3 regions of the Caldalkalibacillus salinus genome follow, and region 3 is predicted to be linked to each of the others. Evidence: riboswitches for the same ligand, from Rfam matches in the RefSeq annotation. Region 3 holds a riboswitch; each other region holds the start of a gene.
The links. A riboswitch is a leader RNA that binds a small molecule or an ion and turns the genes downstream of it on or off. The one in region 3 is predicted to bind S-adenosylmethionine.
Positions count from the first base shown of each region.

Region 1: another riboswitch for S-adenosylmethionine. It lies ahead of JKM87_RS10710 (methionine ABC transporter ATP-binding protein); the one in region 3 lies ahead of JKM87_RS08130 (PLP-dependent aspartate aminotransferase family protein).
Region 2: another riboswitch for S-adenosylmethionine. It lies ahead of JKM87_RS09470 (YezD family protein); the one in region 3 lies ahead of JKM87_RS08130 (PLP-dependent aspartate aminotransferase family protein).

Region 1 is NZ_JAERVL010000015.1:231,403-235,713, reverse strand. It holds gene sigI (RNA polymerase sigma-I factor) at 1-440, shown strand, start outside; gene JKM87_RS10715 (anti-sigma-I factor RsgI family protein) at 433-1,863, shown strand; SAM riboswitch class I at 2,017-2,132, shown strand; gene JKM87_RS10710 (methionine ABC transporter ATP-binding protein) at 2,262-3,278, shown strand; gene JKM87_RS10705 (methionine ABC transporter permease) at 3,275-3,961, shown strand; gene JKM87_RS10700 (MetQ/NlpA family ABC transporter substrate-binding protein) at 4,020-4,311, shown strand, end outside.
Region 2 is NZ_JAERVL010000013.1:17,963-22,273, forward strand. It holds gene metC (cystathionine beta-lyase) at 1-173, opposite strand, end outside; gene JKM87_RS09465 (methionine biosynthesis PLP-dependent protein) at 166-1,452, opposite strand; gene JKM87_RS09470 (YezD family protein) at 1,651-1,842, opposite strand; SAM riboswitch class I at 1,944-2,070, opposite strand; gene JKM87_RS09475 (sirohydrochlorin chelatase) at 2,149-2,964, opposite strand; gene JKM87_RS09480 (anthranilate phosphoribosyltransferase) at 2,924-3,988, opposite strand; gene JKM87_RS09485 (nitrite/sulfite reductase) at 4,072-4,311, opposite strand, start outside.
Region 3 is NZ_JAERVL010000012.1:13,226-17,536, forward strand. It holds gene JKM87_RS08125 (aliphatic sulfonate ABC transporter substrate-binding protein) at 1-457, opposite strand, end outside; partial or broken gene JKM87_RS08130 (PLP-dependent aspartate aminotransferase family protein) at 495-2,290, opposite strand; SAM riboswitch class I at 2,522-2,640, opposite strand; gene JKM87_RS08135 (cell wall hydrolase) at 2,825-4,270, opposite strand.

The sequences.
Region 1 (4,311 bases), on a different contig from region 3:
AAACAGAATCAACAGATGAGGAACAGCAACAAGAAAGCATCGCCCAAGTTCACGCCTCTGTCAACCAGTATCAACAGCACCAAGAAATTGAACGTCGTAGAATGGATATCGCTGATTACCAGGAGCTACTCAAGGAGTACGACATCACCTTCCAGGATTTGGTCACCCTATGTCCTAAGCATGTAGATGCTAGAGAAAATGCAAAGCAAATCGCCAAAACCCTCGCCACACACCAAGAATTTGTTTTTCATTTAAAGGAAAAAAAGCAACTTCCGATGAAAGAATTATTAAAATTTGTGAACTGCAGTCGTAAAACGGTAGAGAGGAATCGAAAGTATATAATAGCGATGGCGTTGATTTATATCGGAGGGTATGAATCACTGCAATCCTATATCGAGCCAGAGGAAGACATGAAAGAAGGGAGGGAAATCAGTGAATAAGGGACTCATTCTAGAAATGAAAAATGACGAAGCAGTTGTCATGACCCCTGAAGGCGAATTCCGTAAAGTCAAAGCAAACAAACTGCACTGGGAAGTTGGAATGGAAGTTGACGTACCTTCTGCTCAAGTTGTACCGTTCGAAGTCAAAAGCAGAAAGAAGAAAACTGTACCAGCATTAGCCTTAGTCGCTTCCTTCTTATTAGTATTCGCATCCATGTTCGCCCTCGTCCCTTTTGGAGCTGATGATACCGCAGTAGCCTATGTCAACATCGACATCAATCCTAGTATCGAAATGGGCCTTAATAAGTCCATGGAAGTCATTAGTTTAGAACCTCTAAATGATGATGGGAAGCTCCTAGTTTCACATCTTAGTGATGAATGGAAAGGAAAGTCACTTCCAGAACTAACATATGACGTGATTTCCCAAGCAAGAATCGATGGCTTTCTTGAGGGGAACCAAGATGTGCTATTAGCCACGTCATTCGTTGACCAAGATAGTGAAACGAAATACACAGAAAACGTTGATACTGCCTTACAGCTTATCGAGAGTGAAGTCAGTCATGAGCCTGTAGAGGAAACAGAGGCAGAACAAGAGAACAAAGTGAAGCTTCACAAAGTAACAGTGGATGAAGAGGTACGTACGAAAGCGCAAGAAGAGGGTATGTCTACCGGGCGTTACTCCATTTATTTGGGAGCTAAAGAACAAGGGGTAGACATCAACCTTGAGGAATTAAAAGGTCAATCCATTGCGGAGTTGGCACAAGAGTTTAACGGCTTACAAAATGTGATATCCAATCATAAGGACAATGGTGAAGCTGAAGAGGATGTAGATGAACAACCAGGTCAATCGAATGGACATCATAACGCTTCTGAAGAAGGTCAAGAAAACGGTAAAGGTGTTAATGGTAACAAAGGCCAAGGTCATGAGGGTCAAGACAATCAAGGCAACAAAGGCCAAGGTAACAAAGGTGAAGGCAATAAAGGCCAAGGTAACCAGGGTCAAGGCAATAAAGGCAATGGTAACAAAGGCCAAGGTAACAACAAAGGCCAAGGCAACAATGGCAATCATCCAGACTCTGAAGATAAAAGCGTTAATATAGAAGTTGAAGGTATGACTGAAAGTTCGGATGAAGAAGGTGCCTCTGAGGAAAAAAAGTCCGGTAAAGGACGTTTGAATGCACCAGGCCTATTATTTATCCCTCCCGGTTTAGAAAAAGATAACAAAGAGAAACAACGTGAGTCATCTGGATCAAGCTCCGATGATAAAAAAAAACACACACCGGGTAAAGGGGAACATGGGAATGGACATCAAAACGGACCTAAATCCCAAGAGAACATGAAAAATGACGTCAATGGACAATTGGATGACGCTCAAAGCACCCATGATAATAAGAGTTGGCTTCACCTTGCAACGACACCTTAGAACGTGATTAAATACATTCGCAGAAGATATTGCTGGCTTAAGCCAGTTGGAGATAGAACTGCCAACTTTTTCATGCTTAACAAAACGGTTTACAACTAAATAAAGTCATGTTATTATCTTCTTCAGTGACTTATAAACTGAATGATACATGCACTCTTATCGAGAGAGGTGGAGGGACTGGCCCTATGAAACCCGGCAACCGCCTTCGTGGACGACATGAAGGAAAGGTGCCAATTCCTGCGAAGAGGTAAATCTTCGAGTGATGAGAGGATGAAGATAATAACTCGCATCCTTTCCGCTTTGAAGCTGAAAGGATTTTTTTTATGGATGTATTTGCTGTTCGCTACAATGTATTAACGATGGATCTATATTGTTTAAATAGAAAGTGAGGTGGTAGGATGATTAACTTACAAGACGTGGTTAAAGTTTTCCGTGGGAATCAACAATCCGTAACAGCGGTGGACCATGTACAGTTAGACATCCAAAAAGGGGAAGTATTTGGGGTCATAGGTTATAGTGGAGCTGGGAAGAGTACACTCATTCGTATGCTAAATCTGCTTGAGAGGCCAACGAGTGGCGCCGTCCACATCGATGGTGTTGATATCAGTGCACTCCCCTCTACTGAATTGCGAAAGCAGAGACAAGAAATCGGCATGATCTTTCAGCACTTTAATTTGCTCTGGTCACGGACCGTCAAGGAGAACATCGCATTTCCCTTAGAAATAGCAAAAGTCCCACCTGAGCAGCGGGAAGAGAGGGTCATGGAACTGGTACGTTTAGTTGAGCTAGAAGGTAAAGAGGACCAGTATCCATCACAACTGAGTGGCGGACAAAAACAACGTGTCGGGATTGCGCGCGCATTGGCCAATAATCCAAAAGTGTTACTATGTGATGAAGCCACCTCAGCCTTGGACCCTAAGACAACGGATGCCATTTTGCAATTACTACAAGACATCAACAAAAAGCTAGGATTAACAGTTGTCCTTATCACACATGAAATGCATGTTATCCGCAAGATATGTGACAGAGTGGCGGTGATGGATAGTGGGAAAGTTGTTGAAATGGGTCATGTCATAGAGGTCTTTCAGAATCCGCAGCAAGATATGACGCGAAGGTTTGTGAAGCAGGTGACCGAGTCGAATGAAGCATTAGAAGTACATGCGGATTGGGACATCGATGGTGGCCAAGTGATACAATGTCACTTTGTTGGCGAAGAGGCGGAAAAGCCAATCATTAACGGGTTAATCAGAGAAACAACATTAGAAGTGAATATCCTGCAAGGGAAGGTGAGTCGTCTTAAAGATTCTTCCTACGGGACACTCATACTGCACATTAGTGGTCAAGATCGTGACATAGAGAAAGGACTGACCTACCTCCGAAATCAAGGAGTAGAAGTGGAGGTGTTAGCAACATGACAGACCTATTGAATGGGTTTCAGCAAGATGTCGTGCCCAATGTACGCTGGGACCGAGTATGGGATGCGACTGTAGAGACACTGTATATGATGGGCGTGTCCATTCTCTTCACTGCCATCTTTGGCGTGATACTTGGCATACTCCTGTATATGACGGCTGAGGGGAACCCATGGCAAAACCAGAAGCTATACAGAGCTGTGAGCGCATTTGTGAATATTTTTCGCTCTATTCCTTTCATTATTCTTTTAATCTTACTCGTCCCTATCATTAGAGCGCTATTAGGTAGTGCCATCGGGGCTAAAACAGCGATTCCTGCTCTAGTTATTGGTGCTGCGCCATTCTACGCCAGATTAGTTGAAATTGGTCTCAGAGAAATTCCAAAAGGGGTTGTTGAAGCGGCTAAGTCGATGGGCGCGTCCAACCTCCAGATTATATATAAAGTATTGCTTCCTGAATCTAAACCGGCGTTAGTATCAGGCATTACCGTCACAGGAATTGCACTTATTGGCTATGTCGCTATGGCTGGACTGATTGGGGCGGGCGGATTAGGACACTTGGCATTCATGGGATACCAGCGTCACCAGTGGGATGTCATCTGGATTTCAACGATAAACATCATTATTATGGTACAAATCTTTCAGATGCTTGGGGACTTTATCGTTAGGAAAATAGACAAGCGGTAAAGTTTAAAATATATATCAATAACCCAAAAATAATAAAAAAGAAAAAGGAGAGAAAACCATGAAGAAAATTTTACAGTTTGGCTTTATTTTTGCTCTTATCTTAGTTCTTGCGGCATGTGGACAAGGGCAAGGTGGAGATAATGAAGGTGCTGGAAATGAAAATGGGGAAGAAGTGCAAGAGTTAACAGTGGGGGCAACCTTGGTCCCTCATGCTGAAATTTTAGAATTTGTAAAACCGATGCTTGAAGAAGAAGGAATCGCATTAGACATCGTCGAGTTTACAGATTACACAACACCTAACCAAACATTGGACGCTGGCGAAATCGACGCCAACTTTTTTCAACACATTC
Region 2 (4,311 bases), on a different contig from region 3:
GTTGGGTTGCCTGAGCGGCTGTAATCATAGGTGCCTAACGTATCCGTCTGACGCTGGTGAAAGGTTGAAGCGTGATGAACGGGTACACTGACTGCTCCCGTATCCGGCTGGACAGCATGCTCATTGTGAACCAACTGCGTCTCTGTTCGCACATGATAGTTTTGCTTACTCATCTATAGACACCCCCTTAGTTGAGGCCGTACCGGATGCCTTAACGTCAGACTGCACAGATGGTGAATGCGCCATTTTATTTTGCGTTTGGTTTATGGCCTGTGAGTCTGCTATGACTTTTGTATCTTCTATGGCTTGTGTGTTTGCTATCGCTTGTGTGTCTGCTATGGCTTGTGTGAGGGCTTGATCAAGATCATCGATGATATCTGTACTCTGCTCAATCCCTACTGAGATACGCAACAGTCTATTACACACGCCATTTTTGATACGAATATCCGCAGGTATATCGGCGTGTGTCTGCGTCGCCGGATAAGTGATAAAGGTTTCTACACCACCGAGACTCTCAGCAAAGGTAATAAGCTGAAGGTGCCTAAGCAACGGCCCGACCGCCTCTTCTTTTTTTATCCTAAAAGAGGCCAATCCCCCAATCTCAGGGTAGAACACGTCATCGACGTATTCATGTGCTTTGAGGTAGGCAACCACTCGCTGGGCATTGGTTTCCTGTTTTTCTAAACGGAGTGCTAAAGTTTTCATCCCTCTCATGAGCAACCAGGCGTCAAGTGAAGACAATGTCGATCCTATCGCATTATGCAAAGTGGCAAGTCTCTCACATAAATCAGCTCCTTTGGCCACAATAAGACCAGCTAACACATCATTATGTCCTCCTAAATACTTGGTCGCACTATGTATCACAATATCGGCTCCTGAACGAATCGGCTGTTGCCGCAAGGGTGTATTCAGCGTGTTATCCACGATGAAAGTGAGCTTGTGAGCTTGGGCGATAGCGCTTAAAGCTGCTAAATCTGCCTGATGCATCAAAGGATTGGTTGGCGTCTCTATAAAAATCGCTTTGGTATGACTACTGAGCGCTGTTGTGAATGCCTCAGGTTCACGGATATCGACGTAATGAAAAACAATCCCATAGCACTGGCGTAAATGCTCAAACAAACGATACGTCCCGCCATAAAGATCCTGACCAACGATGATCTCATCTCCTTGTTCAAACAAGCTTAATACTAATTGGATGGCGGCCATACCTGAGCTACAAGCGAATCCTTGATCTCCTTTTTCTAGATCTGCAATGGTACGTTCTAAAACGTCACGTGTAGGATTACCCGTGCGCGTATACTCGTACCCTGTCGATTGTCCTAGTCCACCATGGCGGTAAGCCGTAGAGAAAAAAACAGGTGTACTGACGGTTCCAGTTTCAGTCTCACTACGATTCCCAATCTGTGCGAGCTGTGTTTCTAACTCGTACGATTTCTCTTTTTGTCTTTTCATGCTCATCCCTCTCATCCCCCTATCCATCAAATAAAAAGAGGCCCTCATACTGACACATACGTTTTAAAACGATGTCATGTACGAGAGCCTCCGGTTGTCCGGTCAGCACTCTGCTGCTATATATTGACGCGTTTTTAGCATTGTTTCTAAATCCTAAGCCAAGTACAACAAGCTAAGTATAATGCGTTATATACAGAACTACGATTGACGCTTATCCTTTTGCTTGTTTCCTTTTTCAAGTGGGAATCTTTGTTTATCCAAGCGATGAATCTCTACGATTTGTGAATCGTGTACCACAATCTGTACTGAGCCATACTCCAATCCTGATAAAGCTTCGGTTATTCTGTTATACGTTTCGTGAGGGATTGTACTAGTTTCATTTTTAGGCATGGTTTCTCCTCCTCCACTATGATGTTCAGAGGCGTTTTTTTTTAAATAAAAAACGACCTCTGATAAGAGGTCGACGCTTATAAGTTTATTTTTAGTCCGACCTCTCATCTTTCAGAACCAAGCGTTCTGCTGGATTTGGCACCTTTTGTGTGGACTGTCAATCGAGAAGCCACACAATGGTTGCCGAGGTATCATAGGGCCAGTTCCCTCAACCTCTCTTGATAAGAGTTCTTAATGAATATGTGATTTTCAATTTGTAATTTTAACCAATTATACTCCTGACTTGAGGTCTCGTCAATGTATTTTTTAATTTATTTTTAATTTTTCTACACTTGATGTTAAACGCGCTTGTATTTGATCCTCTATCCATAAACTTATGAGCGGATGAGGTAGAATCGCTCTCCCTCGGACGTAACGCACCGACTGTAAACGACTTGGGATCACATGAGAGGTGAAGTAACCCTCAGCGATAAAAAGAGGTAAAACCACCATGGGAGCTTCTTGATTGACCTCTTCCAGGGATCGGATTTTACTTGGCAGTTGATCAGGAAGTAAGGTGGCATAGCTTACGTGCTCTAGACCTGTCTCTTTTTTCAACTGTCGCACGATGCTTGCTAAAACCGTTTGCCACTTTGTCAGCCAATGAGCCTTATCACTGCCATGAGCGACGAGCAATACAGGCTGATGGCTACTTTGCATCACCTGCCCTAGGCGCTGACGGAGGATGGACACTAGATTAGGATGATCATCAATCGGAGGACACCACTGTATTCTGGCATTCGTCCGTACTCTGGGGACGTCTGTTGGTCTTACACACCGCCGATTGATTCCAAGTATATATTGGATCTCCGCGAGATGCGTACTCCCTGAACAAACGAATAGCGGAACAACGATAATGTCTTGCACCCCTTGTTGTTCAAGTTTTTGCACACCTTCGGCGATGCTTCTCTCCTCAACAAGCTCCAAATAGCTGATCACCATCGGAATGGGTGATCGCACCCGCCGACAAAGCCGGTCAATTTGCTTAACCCAGTTCGGATTGCGTGAGCCGTGAGCGATGATGAGCACCCCTTGCCTTAAATCACCGCGAGACAAGCGTAGATTTGAATACATCCCACTCATGATAGACTCCTTTTGGTTCTTTTAACTGCTGTTCGGTAAATTGTAAAGCCTCACTAACTGTGGGAAAACGGCCACAGAAATAGTAACGCACCGCTGTGTTAAAAAGCACTTGGGCTCGAAAGTCGGCAATGTCTGCTGATGTATCCCCTTTTAAAATGCGCTGAATGATTTCAATTTGTTGTTCGAGATTTAACGTCTCTCGTGAACGATCTCTTTTGCGCTTAAGCCCGTAATCTTCAGGATCAATTTCCAATGCGTGAACCTCTTCGGGGGTCACCTTATAGTAGAAGCTCTTTCGATGTAAGGGGAGATCCTCTGAGCCTTCCACTCCCTGAACGATATATGCTTCCCGATAACCTAAAGCTCTCACGAGTGCCACATGTAAGTCGATGACAGTACGGTGAAAAACGCCGACGATTAACGTATGCGCCTGTGTGATATTAAGTAATTTCTCAACCGTGTTCAGAAATGTACGCACCCCGATTTCTTCTCGAATATGACGAATCTGGGCAAGTGGGGCACACAAGTGCTCTGTGAGCGCAAAACCCATGTTCGTCTCCTTCAATTGTTGATTGAGATCCTGTAATGTCTCCGACGTTGGCAACCCTAAGCCTTGGGCCATATCAGCCAACGATACACCCCACTTAGGAGGTAAACTTGGACTACTATGCGTATAGACCGGCACCCCACTCTGGGCCATTAAGATAGCTGAGGGAAGGGTAGCTGCAAACGTATGGCGCCCCGTATAAGGACCCGCTAAGTCTATGATTGGTTTAGAATGAAAATTTGTTGCCAATGTCTGTGCATTGGCGTTATTCATGATAGGGGCTCTCAGTCGTTTACAAAAAGCGAGCACCTCATCCACCGACTCCGTTTTCAGGCGTTGTGCGACGAGGAACGCCCCAATTTGCGCGTCCGTTGCTTCACCTGAGATGATACGTTCCGCTACTGATTCAGCCTGAGCATACGTCAAGTCTTTTGAACCTTTCTTTCCCCTGGCTACGATTTTTAACCATTGCTCCATGTTCAGTTCCCCCTTAGCCTACATGCTCAAGTCATCACGCCATCATTGCCTTTTCTACGCTTAGGCCATTGATATGTTAGTGGTTAGGACGCTTCTACTCCGATGGCAAGGATATCGTCTAGTTTTTGCTGGAGATGTGCCACTCCTACGCGTTGCACAAAGGCATAAAAGTCCTCACCGACATGCTTGTGTGCACTGAAGTAAGTGAGGAAATCTTCTAATACACGACCAATGGCCTCTCCGGGTATCTTCCCTTTTAATTTTTGGTTAAACGTTGGCGTCTCATGTAAAGTCCCACCGACATAAATTTCAAAAGCCTCCAC
Region 3 (4,311 bases):
AAATAAATGGATCAGTGCCGAGTGTGGCTGCGACTCGTTTCCCACTGAGGTCTTCTACGCTCTGTATACCAGAATCGGCATTCGTGACGAGTGCGGTCCATTCAGGCTTAGAATAAATATATACCGCTTCGATCGGTGCATTGGTGTTAGCCTTAGAGATCAGGGCGGCTGCACCTGCTGTCGAACCAAAATCCACACTATCGCTATTGAGTAATTCAAGGGCTTTGTTACTTCCTTGACTTAGGACGAACTCTACTTCAATCCCTTCTTCGGCAAACGCTTCTTCCGCCCAGCCAAACTCTTTTAACACGAGGCTTGTCGGTGAATAGTAGGCATAATCCAATACAATCTTTTCAGGTTTATCGCTACTCGTTTGTTGCGCACACCCGGTGGCTATGACCACCAGGCATGCGACCAAAAGAAGGAACAAACGAGCACTTATGATATTTTTTTTCATGGCTCTCCACTCCTATTTGTATGTCTGTCTCCAATGTCTAGAGCTCACACGCATACGTCACAATCGTGCCTCTTAAACGTTGGGCTTCCTTATACGTGCATCGGTTGTGTACCACTTCTAAACCAGCATCTCTCGCAATTTGGGCCGCCTCTTCAGAAATGACACCCTCTTGTAGCCAAAATACTTTCGGTCTGACTTCGGCGGCCTCTTTTGCTAGTTCCACTGCGGCTGCTGGGCTTCTGAAGATTTGACACACATCGATTTTTTCGGGAACGGAACGCAGATCGGGATACGCTTGCTCACCTAGAACCTCTGTTTCTCTCGGGTTCACAGGGATGATTTTATACCCCAATCGTTGCATTTTCCTCGCTAGTCGATGACTCGGTCGGGCTGGATTACTTGATAAGCCCACAATCGCCAGCGTCTTCGGACGTTGCACCTCTTGACCGTCCACCGTTTCCCTCACGAGTGATGAATCTAAAGCCCAGCGGATCACGCCTTCATCGTTAATTAGACTGTGTTTTTTTTTTCGGCGCTGAGCCCTGTGGCCGCGAGTAAAGCTTTATCTAAGGATTGTTTTAAATCTTCAACGGATTCAATCCCAACGGACAACCTTACAAGATCTTCCGTCACCCCTGTGGCTTCTAAGTCTTCCGCACTTAACTGCTGGTGTGTCGTACTCGCAGGGTGAATCACGAGTGACTTGGCGTCTCCCACGTTAGCCAGATGTGACCATAGAGAAACGGAATCTATGAACTGGCGCCCTGTTTCTCGACCCCCTTTTATTCCGAAGTTCACGATGGCCCCGAAATGACCGTTAAGATACTTTTTCGCCAGATCGTGGGATGGGTGATCTTCTAGCCCCGGGTAGGAAACCCAATCTACAGCAGGATGCTCTTGTAGGAAGGAAGCGATCTCCTTAGCGTTATTGGCATGCTCTCTGACACGGAGATGGAGAGTTTCCAGCCCTTGAAGTAATAAGAATGAGTTAAATGGACTTAAAGCCGGTCCCATATCTCTCAGTAATTGCACCCGTACCTTAGTGATGAAGGCGAGTGTGCCGAAGTCGACAGCATAGCGTACACCATGGTAACTATGATCCGGTTCTGTGAATCCTGGGAACTTCTCACTATTCCAATCGAAGCGTCCCCCATCGACGATCAAACCACCGATTGATGTCCCGTGTCCGCCAATCCATTTGGTCGCTGAGTGAACCACGATGTCTGCTCCCCAGCTAATTGGACGGCATTGATACGGTGTGGCAAACGTGTTATCAACAATGAGAGGGATACCCGCTTCATGCGCAATATCGGCTACTTGCTCTACGTCTAACACGTTCAAACTTGGGTTCCCGATAATTTCGGAGAAGATCGCCTTTGTTTGTGGTGTAATCGCCTTGCGTACGTTCTCTGGGTCACGATCATCGACAAAAGTGACCTTGATTCCGTATTTGGGCAACGTATTGGCAAATAGGTTGTATGTACCCCCGTACAAGTTAGTGGTTGAGATGATCTCATCGCCAGCATGTGCAATATTTAAAATAGCCAGCGTAATTGCCGATTGACCTGATGCGACAGCGAGAGCTCCTACGCCATCCTCTAGTAACGCTATACGCTTTTCTAGCACGTCTGAGGTTGGATTCGTGATTCTCGTATAGATGTTGCCCGGCTCTTCAAGTGCGAACAAGCTTTGCGCGTGGTCCGTGTCATGGAAAACATAAGAACTCGTTTGATAAATCGGTACGGCTCTAGATCCTGTCGTAGGGTCCGGTGCTTGCCCTCCGTGTAAAGCTAAAGTCTCTATTCCGTAAGTTTCGTTGTTTTCTTCACTCATGATAAAATCCTCCTTTGGAATTTTAAAAAATGTAAATCTTCTTCATAGTGGAAATGGGCCTCGACTATCCTTATCTTCTGAATCTTGGAAATGTTCTGTGTTCAATTTGTATGGTATGTTCTCCCGTTCTCCGTTCTCCCCACCTCCTAAAATATAAAAAGCCCTTCACTCAAATGAGAGAAGGGCTAGTATTCATGACTAGATAAAATCTAGTTATCAATGCTACCGTTCATCTCATCTTCGGAGTGGATCAAATCATCCATCACTCTGAAATTGGCACCGGGCATTAATCGTTAATGCTGGTTGCCGAGGTTTCATAGGGTCAGTCCCTCCACCTCTCTGGATAAGATATAGCGTGTATGAAGTTGTTCACAATGTAAAGTTGGTCTTGATGTTTAATCGTTTGTGTTTTGAAATGTTGATACTAATCATATATTGAATTAAATTGGGTGTCAATACTTTTTACAAAAAATATTGACAGTCATCTTCCTCTCCCTGTAACAGGCCCGCAGGTCACAGGGTCTAAGGTGTCCTTTATCTAAGAAAACGGTGGTTTGCTATATCAGCCACCACTTCCCGTGAGCGGAAAAATGCGTTATCGGCGAGTCTAGGGTTATAGAAATACAACGCATCTCCAACATATTCTGTACCAGCAAACACTTCCCGAGCGGCGAGATAAGCTGTTTCACTCGGTACTGCAGAGTGAAATCTGCCGTTTCTTACAGGGGTGAATTGATTCGGCTGGTAGATCACGTCTCGAATACTATTAGGAAAATAGGCACTCTCTACACGGTTCATGACGACGTTACCAACAGCAACTTGTCCCTTAAAGGGTTCATAGCCTGCCTCAACGTAGATGATGCGTGCTAGGAGTTCAAGCTCTTTCTCATCAAGTTTATTTTCCGTGACTTGAGGAATCACGACTCTCAGTTCTTGCCCCGCTTTGAGGATCTTACCATTTTCATAATCCTCTAGCGCTTGCAATAATTCTTCTTCTGTTAGCTTGTCCTCTTCAGCGCTCTGTTCATCCTCGGACGCCTGGTTCTCTTCAGATTCTTGATCCTCTTCTGTTCTCGGTTCTTCTTCTGATCCTTGGTTATCTTGTGATGTTTGGTCCTCATCTGTTTCTTGTCCATCTTCAGACGTTTGGTCCTCGTCTGTTTCTTGTCCATCTTCGGACGTTTGGTCCTCATCTGTTTCTCCATCTTCAGACGTTTGGTCTTCATCTGTTTCTTGTCCATCTTCAGACGTTTGGTCTTCGTCTATTGCTTGTCCATCTTCAGACGTGCCGTCGCTCTCTTCTGTCCCATCACTCTCTTGGTATGACGGCTCACCATTCACCGTTGTATCATCTTCTTCTGTGGTATCCTCAGCAGCGATTTCTTGCTCTTCCTCCTGGTTCTGATCTAAGTTAACGGCGGCCACAGACGCTTGAACATCATGTATATCGTTCCGTTCTCTCAGTTCATCGATGGGGATATCAACCGCTTCACTAATCTCTTGTAATGTCTCCCCTTCTTGCACAACGTGTAACGGTTTATCTATGATGTGTACCCGCTTTTTGTCTCTTTCCCAATAGACTTTTGCGTGTAACAGTTCAGCCACATGTCTCACAGGAAGGTATGTTCTTCCGTCATGAAGAAACGGAGCCGCATCGAGAATGTACTCTTCACCGTTGAATTTAATGATCTTACTATCCAGTGTGAATGTCATTTGGTCATCTGCCTGAGAAGTAATATGTAACGAAGAGGTCGCTTGTTCCCACTCCATTACAGCCCCTAATGACTGCGAGACAAAGCGGACGGGGACAAACAATCGGCCATCTCTCAGCATGATCGGATCGTCTGCAGCCACCTCCTCACCGTCGACAACAAACATTGTCTCCGCCAGTTCATCAGTTTGAGCAAGCACCAGTGTTAAACCACTAATCCCAGCTCCAATTAACAATATTAATAATAAAACACGTGTATGATGGTTCATGTTATCCTCCTAAATTGTACATAAAAATTATTTTATAAATG